Regions from separate parts of the Enterobacter cloacae complex sp. HYC074_NIDB genome, predicted to be linked through region 2. Evidence: predicted binding sites of a transcription regulator. Region 2 holds the regulator's gene; each other region holds the start of a gene.

The links. The regulator PurR, encoded in region 2, represses purine synthesis genes. The targets are predictions, from matches to a motif close to CANGCAAACGTTTGCNTG.
Region 1: raiA (ribosome-associated translation inhibitor RaiA) is a predicted target of PurR. The motif match lies at 2,380-2,397, and genes of this name have one in related genera.
Region 3: purL (phosphoribosylformylglycinamidine synthase) is a predicted target of PurR. The motif match lies at 2,323-2,340, and genes of this name have one in related genera.
Region 4: O1724_RS08320 (amino acid aminotransferase) is a predicted target of PurR. The motif match lies at 1,934-1,951, and genes of this name have one in related genera.

Annotation. Positions count from the first base shown of each region.
Region 1 covers NZ_CP114214.1:3,582,677-3,586,580, reverse strand. The annotation lists gene O1724_RS17335 (SMP-30/gluconolactonase/LRE family protein) at 1-523, shown strand, start outside; gene pheA (bifunctional chorismate mutase/prephenate dehydratase) at 520-1,680, opposite strand; Phe leader region at 1,711-1,836, opposite strand; gene pheL (pheA operon leader peptide PheL) at 1,788-1,835, opposite strand; gene raiA (ribosome-associated translation inhibitor RaiA) at 1,941-2,282, opposite strand; gene bamD (outer membrane protein assembly factor BamD) at 2,550-3,287, opposite strand; gene rluD (23S rRNA pseudouridine(1911/1915/1917) synthase RluD) at 3,419-3,904, shown strand, end outside.
Region 2 covers NZ_CP114214.1:2,099,943-2,103,846, reverse strand. The annotation lists gene cydH (cytochrome bd-I oxidase subunit CydH) at 125-214, opposite strand; gene purR (HTH-type transcriptional repressor PurR) at 512-1,537, shown strand; gene punR (DNA-binding transcriptional activator PunR) at 1,555-2,466, opposite strand; gene punC (purine nucleoside transporter PunC) at 2,579-3,778, shown strand.
Region 3 covers NZ_CP114214.1:3,540,394-3,544,297, forward strand. The annotation lists gene purL (phosphoribosylformylglycinamidine synthase) at 1-2,237, opposite strand, end outside; gene mltF (membrane-bound lytic murein transglycosylase MltF) at 2,505-3,904, shown strand, end outside.
Region 4 covers NZ_CP114214.1:1,709,779-1,713,682, forward strand. The annotation lists gene O1724_RS08315 (MBL fold metallo-hydrolase) at 1-625, shown strand, start outside; gene O1724_RS08320 (amino acid aminotransferase) at 680-1,870, opposite strand; gene ompF (porin OmpF) at 2,055-3,113, opposite strand; gene asnS (asparagine--tRNA ligase) at 3,720-3,904, opposite strand, start outside.

The DNA.
Region 1 (3,904 bases), 1.5 Mb from region 2:
GGGGCCGGGAGATTATAACGGGGCCATGTTGATGCGTATCGACAACGACCTGACGCCGAAAGTGATCCAGTGCGATATCCAGGGGCATAACGGTTTAGCGTTTAGTCCTGACAAACGGTGGATGTTTACTTCTGATACGCCGAACGGTGTGATCTACCGTACGCCGCTTGATGAGCAGGGGGAACCCGGTAAGCGCGAAGAGTTTCGCCGGTTTAGCGAGGGAGACGGTATTCCCGACGGTGCGGCAATGGATGAGGAAGGCTGCTACTGGAGCGCACTGTTTGACGGCTGGCGTATCGCACGGTTTTCACCGCAAGGCGAACAGCTGGAAGAGCACCGGCTGCCGGTACGCTGCCCGACAATGGTCTGCTTTGGCGGCGACGATATGAAAACGCTGTTTATCACCACCACGCGGGAAAATATGGAGGCGGAGGAGCTGGAGAAATACCCGCTTTCCGGTGCCATCTTCACCCTGCCTGTAAATGTGGCAGGGATGAAGAAAAGCCGCTTTATCGAACATTAAGCCGGATCGACCGGGACCACGGTTTCGCTCGGATAGCAGCCCAGCACTTTCATGGAGCGTGTGATCTCGCCCAGTTCGCGCAGGGCTTTCTGCATGGATGCAGACTCCAGGTTGGCCTGAACGTCGAGATAGAACATCTCTTCCCACGGGTTGCCATGTATTGGGCGGGATTCCAGCTTCGTCATGATCAGGTTGTGATTACGCAGCACCAGCAGCGCTTCAACCAGCGCACCCGCCTGCTGGCCGGTCGCCATCAACAGGGTGGTTTTCGCCGGGACCTGGTCCGACACGTTGATGGCCTTGCGGGCCAGAACCACGAAACGGGTGATATTCTGCGTCTGGTTGGCCAGATTGCGTTCCAGCACCTGTAAGCCATACAGCGCGCCGCCCGCTTCGCTACCGAGAGCCGCGACGGCAGGAGAGTTTGCCTGCGCCACTTTTTCCATCGCCGCCGAGGTGCTTTCGGTGTACTCAATTTTCCAGTGCGGATAACGGTTCAGGAACTGGCTGCACTGCTGGAACGGCTGCGGGTGACTGTACACCGTTTCGATCTGACTCAGATCGGTTGAGCCAGAGACCAGCACACAGTGATCGATAGGGATGGTCAACTCGCCGACTAACGACAGGCTGGTGTGCTGGAGCAAATCGTAAACATCGTTGATGGCGCCGGAACTGGTGTTCTCAATAGGCACCACGGCGTAATCTGCCTGGCCGGTTTCGACCTGGTTGAAAATGTCTGCAAATTTCGCGCAACCGCTCTCAATAAACTCTTCGAAATGGCGGGCTGCGTACTGGCGAGCCGCCAGATGAGAATAGGAGCCTTTCGGGCCGAGGAAAGCGATACGAGCAGAGTGCGGGTTGGTTTTGTTCAGATGCTGCTGGAGCAGGGCCTGTTGCGTCAGAACGGAATCTTCAATGATGAGCTGGAACAGGCGGGTGATGTAGTGCGCATCCAGATGATGCGCTTTGCCGAGTTGAATCAACCGTTCCAGTAAATCACGTTCGCGATCGATATCGCGCACCGGCCGATGGGACTCGAGCTTCGCTTTGCCCACTTCAATGGCGAGCGCGCGGCGTTCGGCCAGCAGGGCCAGTAATTTTTCGTCGAGTGCACTGATTTTTACGCGTAAATCCAGGAGCGGGTTTTCCGGTGTCATAGTGTTGTCTGTCTCATTTTATCGTTATCAATAAAAAAGGCCTCCCGGTGTGGGAGGCCTTGTTGTTCGTCTTCGCATTCTTTATCACACGACGAAACGCCTCCCGGTCAGGGGAAGGTAAAAAAGAATGCGAAGAAAAACGGCGTCTGTTTCATAAGGTCATCCTGAAAATGATAGGGTTAAAGTACCTGCACTGTTTTGATCCTGTCAATAAAAAACGCGCCCGAAGGCGCGTTGTCGGTACACTCAATTTTAGAGGATTACTCTTCTTCAACTTCTTCCGCGAAGCTGGCGTCTTTCACCGAGGTTGCGGCGCGACGTGCTTCACCTTTGTGTTGCACTTTATTGAGCTGCCGTTCCAGCTTGTTGATCAAATCGTTAATTGCGGTGTACATATCCTCGTGTTTTGCGCTGGCGACCAGATGGCCGTTTGGAGTATTGATAGTTGCATCAGCGATGAAACCCTGCGGCTCCTTGGACAGGATGATATGTGGATTAATCAAATGTGTTTGCCATTTATCCAGTTTGGCGAGACGGTCTGCGACGTGCTGGCGGATTGCCGGAGTAATTTCCATTTGTTTACTGGTAATGTTCATTGTCATAAATTTTACCTCTTGTCTTTCCGTCTTGGTGATTCCAGCATACCCGACCCAATGTCAAAATGTGTGATTTAGATCACGTTATTTTGTCGGTTTTTGTCAGGGAATCTTTTTTGTGAGGCAGGGCAGGAAGAGGTGAGATTTACCTTGTCGAAGCCAAAAATTGCGGTCATAGTTGAATGGATGTGTTGAAGCTAAACCGCTTCAGCGTAAGTCTGAAAGAATAAAAAAACGGCAGCCCGCGGGCTGCCGTTATGCGTTGTAGCGGTATCAGGTGTTGCTGCTGTTCGCGGCGATGATTTTCGCCACTTTGTCAGCCTGAGCCGTCATCTGCATCTGGCGATACGCATTTTCCATCAGCTTCAGGCCATCACGCGTGGCTTGGGTATCCGGATAATCACGCAGCATGCCTTCTACACGGTTAACCACGGCAACCCATGCGCCACGGCGGGTGTAGTATTCCGCAACGGAGTACTCATATTTCGCCAGACGATCTTTCAGGAACACCAGACGCTTAGTGGCATCGGTAATGTACTGGCTGTTCGGGTAGCTACGCACCAGTTTGGAGAAGTCATTGAAAGCATCACGCGCATGTTGCGGGTCACGGTCTGAACGATCCACCCCGAAGAAGCCCTGCAATGCACTGTCATCCAGCGCCATGTTAGTCAGGCCGCGCATGTACATCACGTAATCGATGTTAGGATGGGTAGGGTTCAGACGCATGAAACGATCGATCGTTGCCTGAGCCAGCGGCAGATCGGCATTTTTGTAGTAGGCGTAGATAAGATCTAACTGTACCTGCTGCGAATACGGACCAAACGGATAGCGATTATCCAACGCTTCCAGTTGCGTTATCGCCTGTTTCCAGTTACCGTCCTGCAACTTTTGTTGTGCAGTCGCATAGATTTCATTCGGCGGATTGTCAGGGACCTGTTCATTCGAACCGGAGCAGCCCACCAAAGCCAGGCTCAACGTGGCCGCTGCCACCAGATATTTCATGCGCGTCATGACGTTTTGACTTTCCTCAAATGTTTGTCCGGGAGAAACTCAGTTCCTGCTCCCGATTAAGACCAGCTACAATAGCACACTATATTAAACGGCAAAGCCGTAAAACCCAACGTTAAACGAAGAAGCAGTTTATGGCACAACGAGTAGAACTCACCGCAACAGTCTCCGAAAATCAGCTCGGTCAACGCTTAGATCAGGCTTTGGCCGAATTGTTCCCTGATTATTCGCGTTCACGCATAAAAGAATGGATCCTTGACCAGCGCGTGCTGGTAAACGGCAAGATCTGGGACAAAGCAAAAGAGAAAGTGTTTGGTGGGGAAGCTGTCGCCATCAATGCTGAAATCGAAGAGGAAATCCGCTTCGAGCCGCAGGATATCCCGCTGGATATCGTCTACGAAGATGACGACATTCTGGTCATCAACAAGCCGCGCGACTTTGTTGTTCACCCGGGCGCGGGCAATCCTGACGGTACGGTACTTAACGCACTCCTTCATTATTATCCGCCGATTGCCGACGTACCGCGTGCCGGTATTGTTCACCGTCTGGATAAAGACACCACGGGTCTGATGGTGGTGGCGAAGACGGTTCCCGCCCAGACTCGCCTGGTGGAATCGTTG
Region 2 (3,904 bases):
AACTAAGAAGTCAAAAGCATGACATCAATCACAAAAAATGAGAAGTTAACATTTTGGCAAAAGATTTTTGCCGGAGAGGTAACAATAGCGGCAAGAGAGGGAGAAGGTTCTCCCTCCGCCTGAATCAGTGCAGTGCAGCGGTTAAACCACCGGCAACAATCAGAGCAAGAACAACAATGGTGGTAAACAGCGAAAACTTCAGATCGGTACTCATCAATTTTTCTCCTTTTATTCACCCTACGAAAAGTGAGCTTGCTCATTTTTACACAGTTCAGGTCAAAAATCTTCCAGGATTTAAACGGATATCCACTTTACCTCTTCCCCTTTTCATCAAGATAGGACAAAATTCCACGCTAAATTTATTAGCGTACCGGCCACTGACCCCCTCCTGACGTCCTGTGTCGTTTTCCCGGCGTGTCGCAACTCATGTTTGCGTAATATGGGTGAGAGAAGGCAAACGTTTACCTTCAATTTTTTCAGGAGCTTAGGATATGGTCTGGAGTGACATTTAATGGCAACAATTAAAGACGTAGCAAAACGCGCAAACGTTTCCACTACAACCGTATCACATGTTATTAACAAAACGCGTTTCGTCGCTGAAGAGACGCGTAATGCCGTCTGGGCGGCAATCAAAGAACTGCACTACTCGCCAAGTGCCGTCGCCCGCAGCCTGAAGGTTAATCACACCAAATCGATTGGCCTGCTGGCCACCAGCAGTGAAGCGGCCTATTTTGCTGAAATCATCGAAGCCGTTGAAAAAAACTGCTTCCAGAAAGGCTATACCCTGATTCTGGGCAATGCGTGGAACAACATTGAAAAACAGCGCGCTTACCTGTCAATGATGGCGCAAAAGCGCGTCGACGGTCTTCTGGTAATGTGTTCTGAATACCCTGAGTCGGTCCTTTCCATGCTGGAAGAGTATCGCCACATTCCGATGGTGGTCATGGACTGGGGCGAGGCGCGCGCAGACTTCACCGACTCCGTTATTGATAACGCCTTTGAAGGCGGCTACATGGCGGGGCGTTATCTGGTAGAACGCGGTCATCGTGAAATTGGCGTGATCCCGGGACCTCTGGAGCGTAACACCGGTGCTGGCCGTCTGGCCGGTTTCATGAAAGCGATGGAAGAGGCGCTGATCACCGTGCCGGAAAACTGGATTGTTCAGGGCGACTTCGAGCCGGAGTCAGGCTATCGCGCCATGCAGCAGATCGTCTCCCAGCCGCATCGCCCTACCGCGGTGTTCTGCGGCGGTGACATCATGGCGATGGGCGCGCTATGCGCGGCAGATGAACTCGGCCTGCGCGTCCCCCAGGATATCTCGGTGATCGGCTATGACAACGTGCGCAACGCCCGCTTCTTTACCCCGGCGCTGACCACCATTCACCAGCCGAAAGATTCGCTGGGTGAAACGGCCTTCAACATGCTTCTGGACAGGATCGTCAACAAGCGTGAACAGTCCCAGTCCATTGAAGTTCACCCGCGCCTGATAGAACGCCGTTCCGTTGCGGACGGTCCGTTCCGCGACTACCGTCGTTAATCACTTTCCGGGGCCAGCTATGCTGGTTCCCGCAACCACTCCCGGTTCAGCGTTTCGCTGTCTCCCAGATAATCCAGCAGCCAGGCCATGGCGGGCGAGACGTCGTTTTGCTGCCACGTCAGACAGCATGCGGCATCCGGGAAGGGGTTTTCCAGCGTCAGAGCCACCCACTCTCCCGCGTCGATGCGCGGGCGCGCAAAATGCACCGGCACCATGCCAACGCACAGCCCCGCGCTCAGACAGGTGGCTGACGACTCCCAGTCCGGCGCGACCACGCGGCGCTGATTATCCAGCAACCAGGTAATGCGCTTGGGCAGCGAGCGGGAGGTATCTTCCAGCACCAGCGAGGGCCAGTTGCGTAATGTGTCATCGCTCAGCGGCCCTTCCAGCGCTGCCAGCGGGTGATCGCGCGCGACCACGCAGGTCCAGCTCAGCATGCCCATGTCGCGAAACGCGTAGCGCCCACCAACCGGGATCGCCTGGGTTGCACCAATCGCCATCTCCGCCCTGCCGTCCGCCAGCGCATCCCAGACGCCGTTGAACACTTCCTGCGAAACACGCAGTTCGACGTCGGAAAAATGACGATAGAAATCGACGATCATCTGCCGGGTCCGCTCCGGCTTAACAATGTTATCCACCGCGATAGCGAGATGCCCGCGCCAGCCGTTGGCGATCTGCTGGCACTGCTCACGGGTGATCTGCATTTTTTTGATGACAGACCGCCCTTCCTTCAAAAACCACGCTCCGGCAGGCGTGAGCTCCACGTCGCGATGACGCCGCTCGAACAGCGGCACCGCCAGCCACGCTTCCAGCTGACGCACCGTGTAACTGATCGCCGAGGGAACGCGATGCAGCTCCTGGGCGGCGCCGGTAAAGCTGCCGTTACGCGCCACGGCATCAACCACTTCAAGGGAATAATCTGACCACATCTTTAGCCTGCAAATTTTTTGAATGCACCCGCCAAATATTAGCGTTTCACAAGCCGCTTTGCACTCCCTACACTCTGCGCCAACGTACACCTGCCTCCTCAGGAGAAAAAAAGTGCAACCCAGGAAAGGATTTTTAGTCTGGCTCGGCGGCTTAAGCGTGCTGGGCTTTTTGGCGACCGATATGTATCTGCCCGCGTTCGCCGCGATGCAGGAAGATTTGCAAACCCCTGCCGCCGCCATCAGCGCCAGTTTGAGTTTGTTCCTCGCCGGTTTTGCTTTTGCGCAATTGCTGTGGGGGCCGCTCTCGGATCGTTTTGGCCGTAAACCCGTCCTGTTGTTGGGGCTGGCGATTTTTGCCGCAGGCTGTCTGGGCATGCTGTGGGTCCGCGATGCCGCCTGGCTGCTGGCGCTGCGCTTTATTCAGGCGGTCGGTGTCTGTGCCGCTGCGGTGACCTGGCAGGCGCTGGTAACCGATTACTACCCCGCCTCGCGCACTAACCGTATATTCGCCACCATTATGCCCCTGGTCGGCCTGTCGCCGGCGCTTGCCCCGTTACTGGGAAGCTGGATCCTGGCGCATTTCGACTGGCAGGCCATTTTCGCCACGCTCTTTGCTATTACGCTGGTCCTGATGCTGCCCGCGTTCGGGCTTAAACCGGCGCATAAAAAAGAGACGCATCCGGACGCGAAGCCCATCACCTTTACCTCTTTACTGCGGTCGAAAGCCTATCGCGGTAACGTGCTGATTTATGCCGCCTGCTCTGCCAGCTTCTTTGCCTGGCTGACCGGTTCGCCGTTCATTCTGCATGACATGGGCTACAGCCCGGCGGCTATCGGCCTGAGCTATGTACCACAGACCATCGCCTTCCTGGTGGGTGGCTATGGCTGTCGCGCCGCGCTGCAAAAATGGGAAGGCCAACAGATGCTGCCCTGGCTGCTGGTGCTGTATGCGCTAAGCGTGATTGCGACCTGGGCTGTCGGCTTTATTCCCGGCGCCGGGCTTGCAGAAATTTTGATTCCGTTCTGCGTCATGGCGATCGCTAACGGGGCCATCTACCCTATCGTTGTAGCCCAGGCGTTGCGTCCATTTCCGCAGGCGACAGGCCGCGCTGCCGCGCTGCAAAATACCCTGCAACTTGGCCTGTGCTTCCTGGCAAGTCTCGTGGTCTCTGCGTTGATTGCAACCCCGCTGCTCACCACTACCAGCGTGATGCTGATCACCGTTGCGCTGGCGGGATTGGGCTATCGCATGCAGTCCTCCGCGCTTCGCGAGCAGAATGACAATGCACAAACCGAAACGTCGCACGCCTGATTGCGCGGGAAACTATGTTAAAAACCAGTGATTAGGTAGCTAACAATTTTCTGTTGAATCACCAAATTTTGCGGCCTATACTGAATTTGGTTCGATTAAATACGATAAATATTAAGTGTTAACGGG
Region 3 (3,904 bases), 1.4 Mb from region 2:
TGACCGGCAGCGGCCATCCAGTTCGCGGAGAGCTTGATACGTTTAATGTCGCCAATCTGCGTCGCGGCAATGTTGGTCAGCGCTTCACCAACGGCCAGTCGCGCAGAGGCGGCGAAGTCCAGCAGCGCCACCGGCGTACGTTCGCCCAGCGCCATCGCTTCGCCGTAATAGCTGTCGAGGCTCGCGGTGGTCACGGCGCAGTTAGCGACCGGGATCTGCCACGGGCCAACCATCTGATCGCGGGATACCATACCGGTCACGGTGCGGTCGCCGATGGTCACCAGGAAGGTTTTCTCTGCCACAGCAGGCAGGTGCAGCACGCGGTTCACCGCGTCTGCAACGGTAATATCCTGGCGATCCAGCGCTTTGCCCGCCGCTTTACGGGTGGTTACGTCGCGGGTCATCTTCGGCGTTTTACCGAGCAGAACGTCGAGCGGCAGATCGATTGGCTGGTTGTCGAAATGGGTGTCACTCAGAGTCAGGTGCTGCTCTTCGGTCGCTTCACCGATGACGGCATACGGCGCGCGCTCGCGGCGGCACAGCTCGTCAAACAGCGGCAGTTGGTCGGCCGCAACCGCCAGCACGTAGCGCTCCTGGGATTCGTTACACCAGATTTCCAGCGGGCTCATGCCAGGCTCATCGCTCAGGATATCGCGCAGGTTGAAACGACCACCGCGGCCGCCGTCGCTCACCAGCTCCGGCATGGCGTTGGACAGACCGCCCGCTCCCACGTCGTGGATAAAGAGAATCGGGTTAGCATCACCCAGCTGCCAGCAGCGGTCGATTACTTCCTGACAGCGACGCTCCATCTCAGGGTTGTCACGCTGCACGGAGGCGAAATCGAGATCCGCATCAGACTGGCCGGAGGCCATAGAAGAGGCCGCACCGCCGCCCAGACCGATGTTCATCGCCGGGCCGCCGAGCACGATCAGCTTCGCGCCGACGACGATCTCGCCTTTTTGCACGTGATCGGCACGGATGTTGCCGATCCCGCCCGCCAGCATGATCGGTTTGTGATAGCCGCGCAGCTCTTCGCCGTTGTGGCTGTCCACTTTCTCTTCATAGGTACGGAAGTAACCGTTCAGCGCCGGACGACCAAATTCGTTGTTAAACGCCGCGCCGCCCAGCGGGCCTTCGGTCATGATATCCAGCGCGGTCACGATGCGCTCTGGCTTGCCGAAATCTTCTTCCCACGGCTGTTCAAAGCCCGGGATACGCAGGTTGGAGACGGAGAAACCGACCAGACCCGCTTTTGGTTTTGCACCACGACCGGTCGCCCCTTCGTCACGGATTTCACCGCCGGAGCCGGTCGCCGCACCCGGCCATGGGGAGATCGCCGTCGGGTGGTTGTGGGTTTCCACTTTCATCAGGATATGCGCAGGCTCCTGATGGAAGTCATAGCGCCCTGCTTCGCGATCGGCGAAGAAGCGGCCCACCTCGGAACCTTCCATCACCGCGGCGTTGTCTTTATAGGCAGACAGCACGTGGTCAGGGGTTTGCTCCATGGTGTTTTTGATCATTTTGAACAGCGACTTCGGCTGCTGTTCGCCGTCGATAATCCAGTCGGCGTTGAAAATCTTGTGGCGGCAGTGCTCGGAGTTGGCCTGCGCGAACATATACAGTTCGATGTCGTTCGGGTTGCGATTCAGCTTAACGAATGCATCCTGAAGGTAGTCGATTTCATCCTCTGCGAGTGCCAGACCAAGACGCAGGTTTGCGTCAATCAGCGCCTGACGGCCCTGCCCCAGCAGATCCACGCTCTGTACCGGCGCAGGCTGATGGTGGGAGAACAGTTTCTGCGCATCATCCAGAGAGTCAAACACGCTCTCCATCATGCGGTCGTGCAGTTCAGCCGCAACCGCCTGCCACTGCGCGTCGCTCAGGGTAGAGGCTTCCACGTAGTACGCCACACCGCGCTCCAGACGGTTAATCTGGTTCAGGCCGCATTTGTGAGCGATGTCTGTTGCTTTGGAAGACCAGGGGGAGATGGTGCCAGGGCGTGGCGTGGCGAGGATTAATTTGCCGGTCGGCGTATGGCTGCTCAGGCTTGGGCCATATTTAAGCAGACGTTCCAGCTGTACGCGCTCCTCTGCATTCAGGGGGGCATTCAGGTCAGCAAAATGGACATACTCAGCGTAAATATTGCTTACCGGAAGGTCGGCCGCCTGAAAACGTGCCAGCAGTTTGGTAATACGGAAGGCAGACAGTGCAGGCGAACCACGCAGAATTTCCATCATAAGTCTCTCGTCTTCGAAGCGCCGGGGCGCTTACAGTGTGCGCAAGGGGGGAAAACGGGCGTCATTATAGAGAATCCTGAGCGCCGACGAAACCGTTTGCGTCGAAATAAAATCAACCTTTATGTTTAACAATAGATGTGACCTGTCTCTCTAATTGGTTGCCAACTGGCGCTACTTTGCGCAAAATGCCGCTCAATCAATGGCAAACTCTACTCTTAACATGACTACAGCACACTGAGGCAACCGGCGTCGCAGAGAATTAACTAATTGAAAAAATTAAAGATTAATTATCTGCTCATCGGCATTGTTACGTTGCTGCTGGCAGTGGCCCTCTGGCCGTCTATCCCCTGGTTCGGCAAGGCCGAAAACCGTATCGCCGCCATTCAGGAGCGGGGGGAGTTGCTCGTCAGTACCCTCTCCTCCCCGCTTATTTACGACGATATCAACGGTAAAACCATCGGTCTTGATTACGAACTGGCACAGCTGTTTGCGGACTATCTGGGCGTGAAGCTGAAAGTTACCGTGCGGCAGAACATCAACCAGCTGTTTGATGATTTGGACCATGACCGTGCCGATATTCTCGCCGCAGGTCTGGTGTACAACAGCGAACGCAGCAAAAACTATCAGCCGGGCCCGACCTACTACTCCGTGTCGCAGCAGGTGGTTTATCGTGTGGGTAGCCTGCGCCCGCGCTCACTGGCCGACATCACCGACCAGCAATTGACCATTGCGCCAGGCCATGTGGTGATTGACGATCTGCGGGCGTTGAAAGAGAAAAAATACCCTAACCTCAGCTGGACGGTCGATCCTAAACTCGGCACGACCGAATTGCTGGAGCAGGTAAAAGATAAAAAGCTGGCCTATACCATTGCTGATTCGGTGGCGATCAGTCTTTTCCAGCGCGTTCATCCTGAAATCGCCGTGGCGCTGGATGTGACCGACGAACAGCCGGTGACCTGGTTTACCCAGCTGGACGACGATCAAACCGTCTCTGCGGCCATGCTCGATTTCTTTAATTCCATCAATGAAGACGGCACCCTGGCGCGTCTGGAAGAGAAATATCTCGGTCACGGGGACGATTTTGATTACGTTGACACCCGCACCTTCCTGCGCGCGGTGGACAGCGTGCTGCCGGACCTGCAACCGCTGTTTGAGAAGTACGCCCAGGAGATTGACTGGAAGCTGCTGGCGGCAATTTCCTACCAGGAATCGCACTGGGATGCTCAGGCCACCTCCCCCACGGGCGTGCGCGGGTTGATGATGCTCACTAAAAATACCGCCCAGAGCCTCGGCATCAGCGACCGGACCGATGCGGAACAGAGCATCAGCGGCGGCGCGCAGTATTTACAGGATATGATGGCGAAAGTGCCGGAGACGGTCCCGGAAGGGGAGCGGATCTGGTTTGCGCTAGCCGCCTATAACATGGGGTATGCGCATATGCTCGACGCGCGGGCGCTGACGGCGAAAACCAAAGGTAACCCGGACAGTTGGTCAGATGTAAAACAGCGCCTGCCGCTGCTTAGCCAGAAACAGTGGTACCAGAAGCTGACGTATGGCTATGCGCGCGGCCATGAAGCGTATGCCTACGTGGAAAATATTCGTAAGTATCAGATAAGCCTGGTGGGATATCTGCTGGAGAAAGAAAAAGAGGCGGCCGAGGCGCAACA
Region 4 (3,904 bases), 390 kb from region 2:
TACCGCGTTCTCACAGAACTGTTCATTGATCTGGTGTGAACAAACTAAACTGGCCGCGCTTGTTGATCCCGGTGGCGACGCTGAGACAATCAAGCAGGAAGTCGCTGCCAGCGGTGTAACGCTGATGCAGATTTTACTCACCCATGGCCATCTCGACCATGTGGGTGCAGCGGCTGAACTGGCTGAATACTACGGTGTGCCGATTATCGGCCCGGAAAAAGAAGATGAGTTCTGGCTACAGGGATTACCTGCTCAAAGCCGTATGTTTGGCCTGGAAGACTGTCAGCCACTGACACCGGACCGCTGGCTGAACGAAGACGATCGCGTTAACGTAGGGAATGTAACTTTACAGGTGTTGCATTGCCCCGGACATACGCCCGGCCATATTGTCTTCTTTGATGACGTGTCGCGTCTGCTGATTTCCGGTGACGTGATTTTCAAAGGGGGCGTAGGACGCAGTGATTTCCCACGCGGCGATCACGGTCAGCTGATTCAGTCGATTAAGCAGAAGTTATTACCGTTAGGTGATGATGTGACGTTTATCCCTGGACACGGACCAATGTCAACGCTGGGGGATGAGCGGTTGCATAACCCGTTCCTTCAGGATGAAATGCCTGTCTGGTAAACCCGGTAAAATAAAAAAGCCTGCACGATGCAGGCTTTTTTTTAGGGATGCAGGTTACAGCACCGCGACAATGGCTTCGCACAGCGGCGCCATGTTGTCAGGCGTCATACCTGCAACGTTCACGCGGCCAGATGCAACGGCATACACGCCAAACTCTTCACGCAGGCGCAGCACCTGCTCTTTGGTCAGGCCGCTGAAGGAGAACATGCCGTTCTGCTTGATGATGAAGCTGAAGTCACGGTCAGCGCCTTTCTCAGCCAGCGTGTTCACAAACAGCAGACGCATGCGCTGAATGCGCTGACGCATATCGTTCAGCTCTTGCTCCCAGATGGCGCGCAGCGCATCGTTGCTCAGGATCGTCGCGACCACAGACGCACCGTGTGCCGGTGGGTTGGAGTAGTTAGCGCGGATCACGGACTTCATCTGGCTGAATGCGCGATCGACGGTTGCTTCGTCAGCAGCCACCAGCGTACAGGCGCCGACACGCTCGTTATACAGACCAAAGTTCTTGGAATAGGAGCTTGCGACTATCAACTCCTGATGCACGGCGGCGAATGCACGCAGACCTTCTGCATCTTCTTCCAGACCACGGGCAAAGCCCTGGTAAGCGAAGTCAAACAGCGGCAGCCAGCCTTTTTCAACGGACAGCTTAGCCAGCTGTTCCCACTGCTCAAGCGTAGGATCGATACCGGTTGGGTTATGGCAGCAGCCGTGGAACAGCACCACATCGCCCGCCTGGGCTTCGCTCAGGCTGGCCAGCAGGCCGTCGAAATCCAGCGCGTGGCTGGCTGCGTCGTAGTAGGCGTATTCACGCACTTCCAGACCCGCAGAATTAAACACGCTCTTATGGTTCGGCCAGCTTGGATTGCTTACCCACACACGCTTCACAGAAGTGTTTTTCGCCAGGAAATCTGCCGCCACGCGCAGTGCGCCGGTACCGCCTGGGGTCTGCGCCGTGCGGGCGCGTTTTTCGCTCACAATGGTGCTGCCTTTGCCGAACAGCAGCTCCTGGGTGCAGCGACCAAATTCAGGGATACCATCAATACCGAGGTAGTTTTTGGTGGTTTCGTTTTCCAGCAGATACTGCTCAGCTTTTTTGACGCTGGTCAGTACCGGAGTTTTGCCGGTTTCATCTTTATATACACCAATACCCAGGTTGATTTTTCCAGGGCGGTCGTCGGCGCGAAACAGATCGGCCAGGCCCAGAATTGGGTCGGCAGGAGCGGCAGTAATGTTCTCAAACATGACGAAGTTCCATTGTGATTACAGAAGTGAAATCCGCTATCAGGTTAACGGTAGATTTACAAAATGCCAACCGTTTGCGACGAAAAGCGTGCGGCTTTTCAAAAGTCGCTATTATTTTCTCTCAGGAATAAAAAAACAGGGCCGAAGCCCTGTTCATTAAGCATATAACAACGAGGTGTGCTGATTAGAACTGGTAAACCAGACCCAGAGCCACGATGTCGTCGTTGTTGATGCCCAGCTTGTTGTCGTCTTTCAGCTGGTTGATCTGATAGTCAACATAGGTAGACATGTTTTTGTTGAAGTAGTATGTCGCACCAACGTCGATGTAGTTGATGTAGTCTTCGTCACCGATACCTTCTACGTCTTTCGCTTTAGATTTGTAGTAAGCGATGGACGGACGCAGGCCGAAGTCGAACTGGTACTGAGCGACGACAGAGAAGTCCTGAGACTTGTTAGCGAAACCACGGCTGCCCAGACGCGCTGCGTTACGCATTTCGCCATAAATAGCTGCCAGGTAGATGTTGTTCGCGTCATATTTCAGGCCGGTTGCCCACTGTTCAGCTTTGTCGCCTTTACCCCATTCCAGCGTCTGCTGGTTGTTGGTACGGTCAGCGGCGCCATAAGCACCCACAATGCCGAAGCCTTCGAAATCATAGCTCAGTGAGGTTGCCCAGCCGTCGCCGTTGGAACGTACTGCATCAGTACGCTCGTTTTTGCCCAGGTACTGAACACCAAAGTTCAGACCGTCAACCAGGCCGAAGAAGTTGCTGTTACGGTACGTCGCCAGGCCACCGGTACGGCCAGAGAAGAAGTTATCGCTCGCGCCGGTGTCGCCACCGAACTCAGGGAGCATATCGGTGATGCCGATTGCATCATAGACCAGACCGTAGTTACGACCGTAGTCGAAGGAGCCTGCGTCACCGAATTTCAGACCTGCGAATGCCAGACGGGTTTTGTTGCCGTTCTGTGCATCGCCACCTTCAGAGTTGTTACCCTGGAAGTTGTATTCCCACTGACCGTAGCCAGTCAGCTGATCGTTGATCTGAGTTTCGCCTTTGAAGCCCAGACGTGCGTAAGTGTTGTCGCCATCGTTGCTGTCATTATCGGAGAAGTAATGCAGGCCGACTGCTTTCCCGTAAAGATCTAATTTGTTGCCGTCTTTGTTATAGATTTCAGCAGCGTTTGCTGCACCGGCTACCAGCAGGGCAGGGACTACCACTGCCAGGATATTGCGCTTCATCATTATTTATTACCCTCATTGGTTTTTTTATGACACTCGCCACTGCCGTCAATAAATTCTGTCAATAAATATTTCCGGAACTATTGATGAGAGTTAGGTGTCTTTATGTGTCTGACAGGCATCTTTCCATTCATAGAACCGTTTCGCTACACTGAAAGTGCTACAATCTTCAAGATTCAGTTACCAAAAGAAAATATATGTAACTAAATATGTATTTTTGGGAACTTTGTGAAGCACCTCAAACTTCAGCGCTATCTGGTGAATTAAACCTCCGCTTTATTCTTATATATATGATTTCCTTATGTTTAATTTAGCTAAAGGCCTTTCGTATAAACAGAAGTTAAACGGCTCATTTTTTCTTATAATCGGCAAAAGCCATCCAGATGGCTGTGAAAGTGGTTGTTTTTTGTGCTATTGCGTAAGGATTGTATTAAGCGCCATAAAAATGGGGTTAATTTTTTATCTCAGGATATTTCGTGGAAACAAAACGTAACAGGTAGAGGTAATCGCGGGGTTGTGGTTTAAAGACGCTTACTTTTGACTGACGAAAACTGACATTGCAGGATAAAATAATGGCCAGCATTTGCTGGCCATTAAGGATTTGGTCGGTTAGAAACTTGCGTTACGCGGTGTGCGTGGGAACGGAATCACATCACGTACGTTCTGAACACCTGTTACGTAAGCAATCAGACGTTCAAAGCCAAGGCCAAAGCCGGAGTGCGGGACGGTGCCGTAGCGACGGAGATCGCGATACCAGCTGTAGTCCGCCGGGTTCAGACCCATCTCCAGCATAC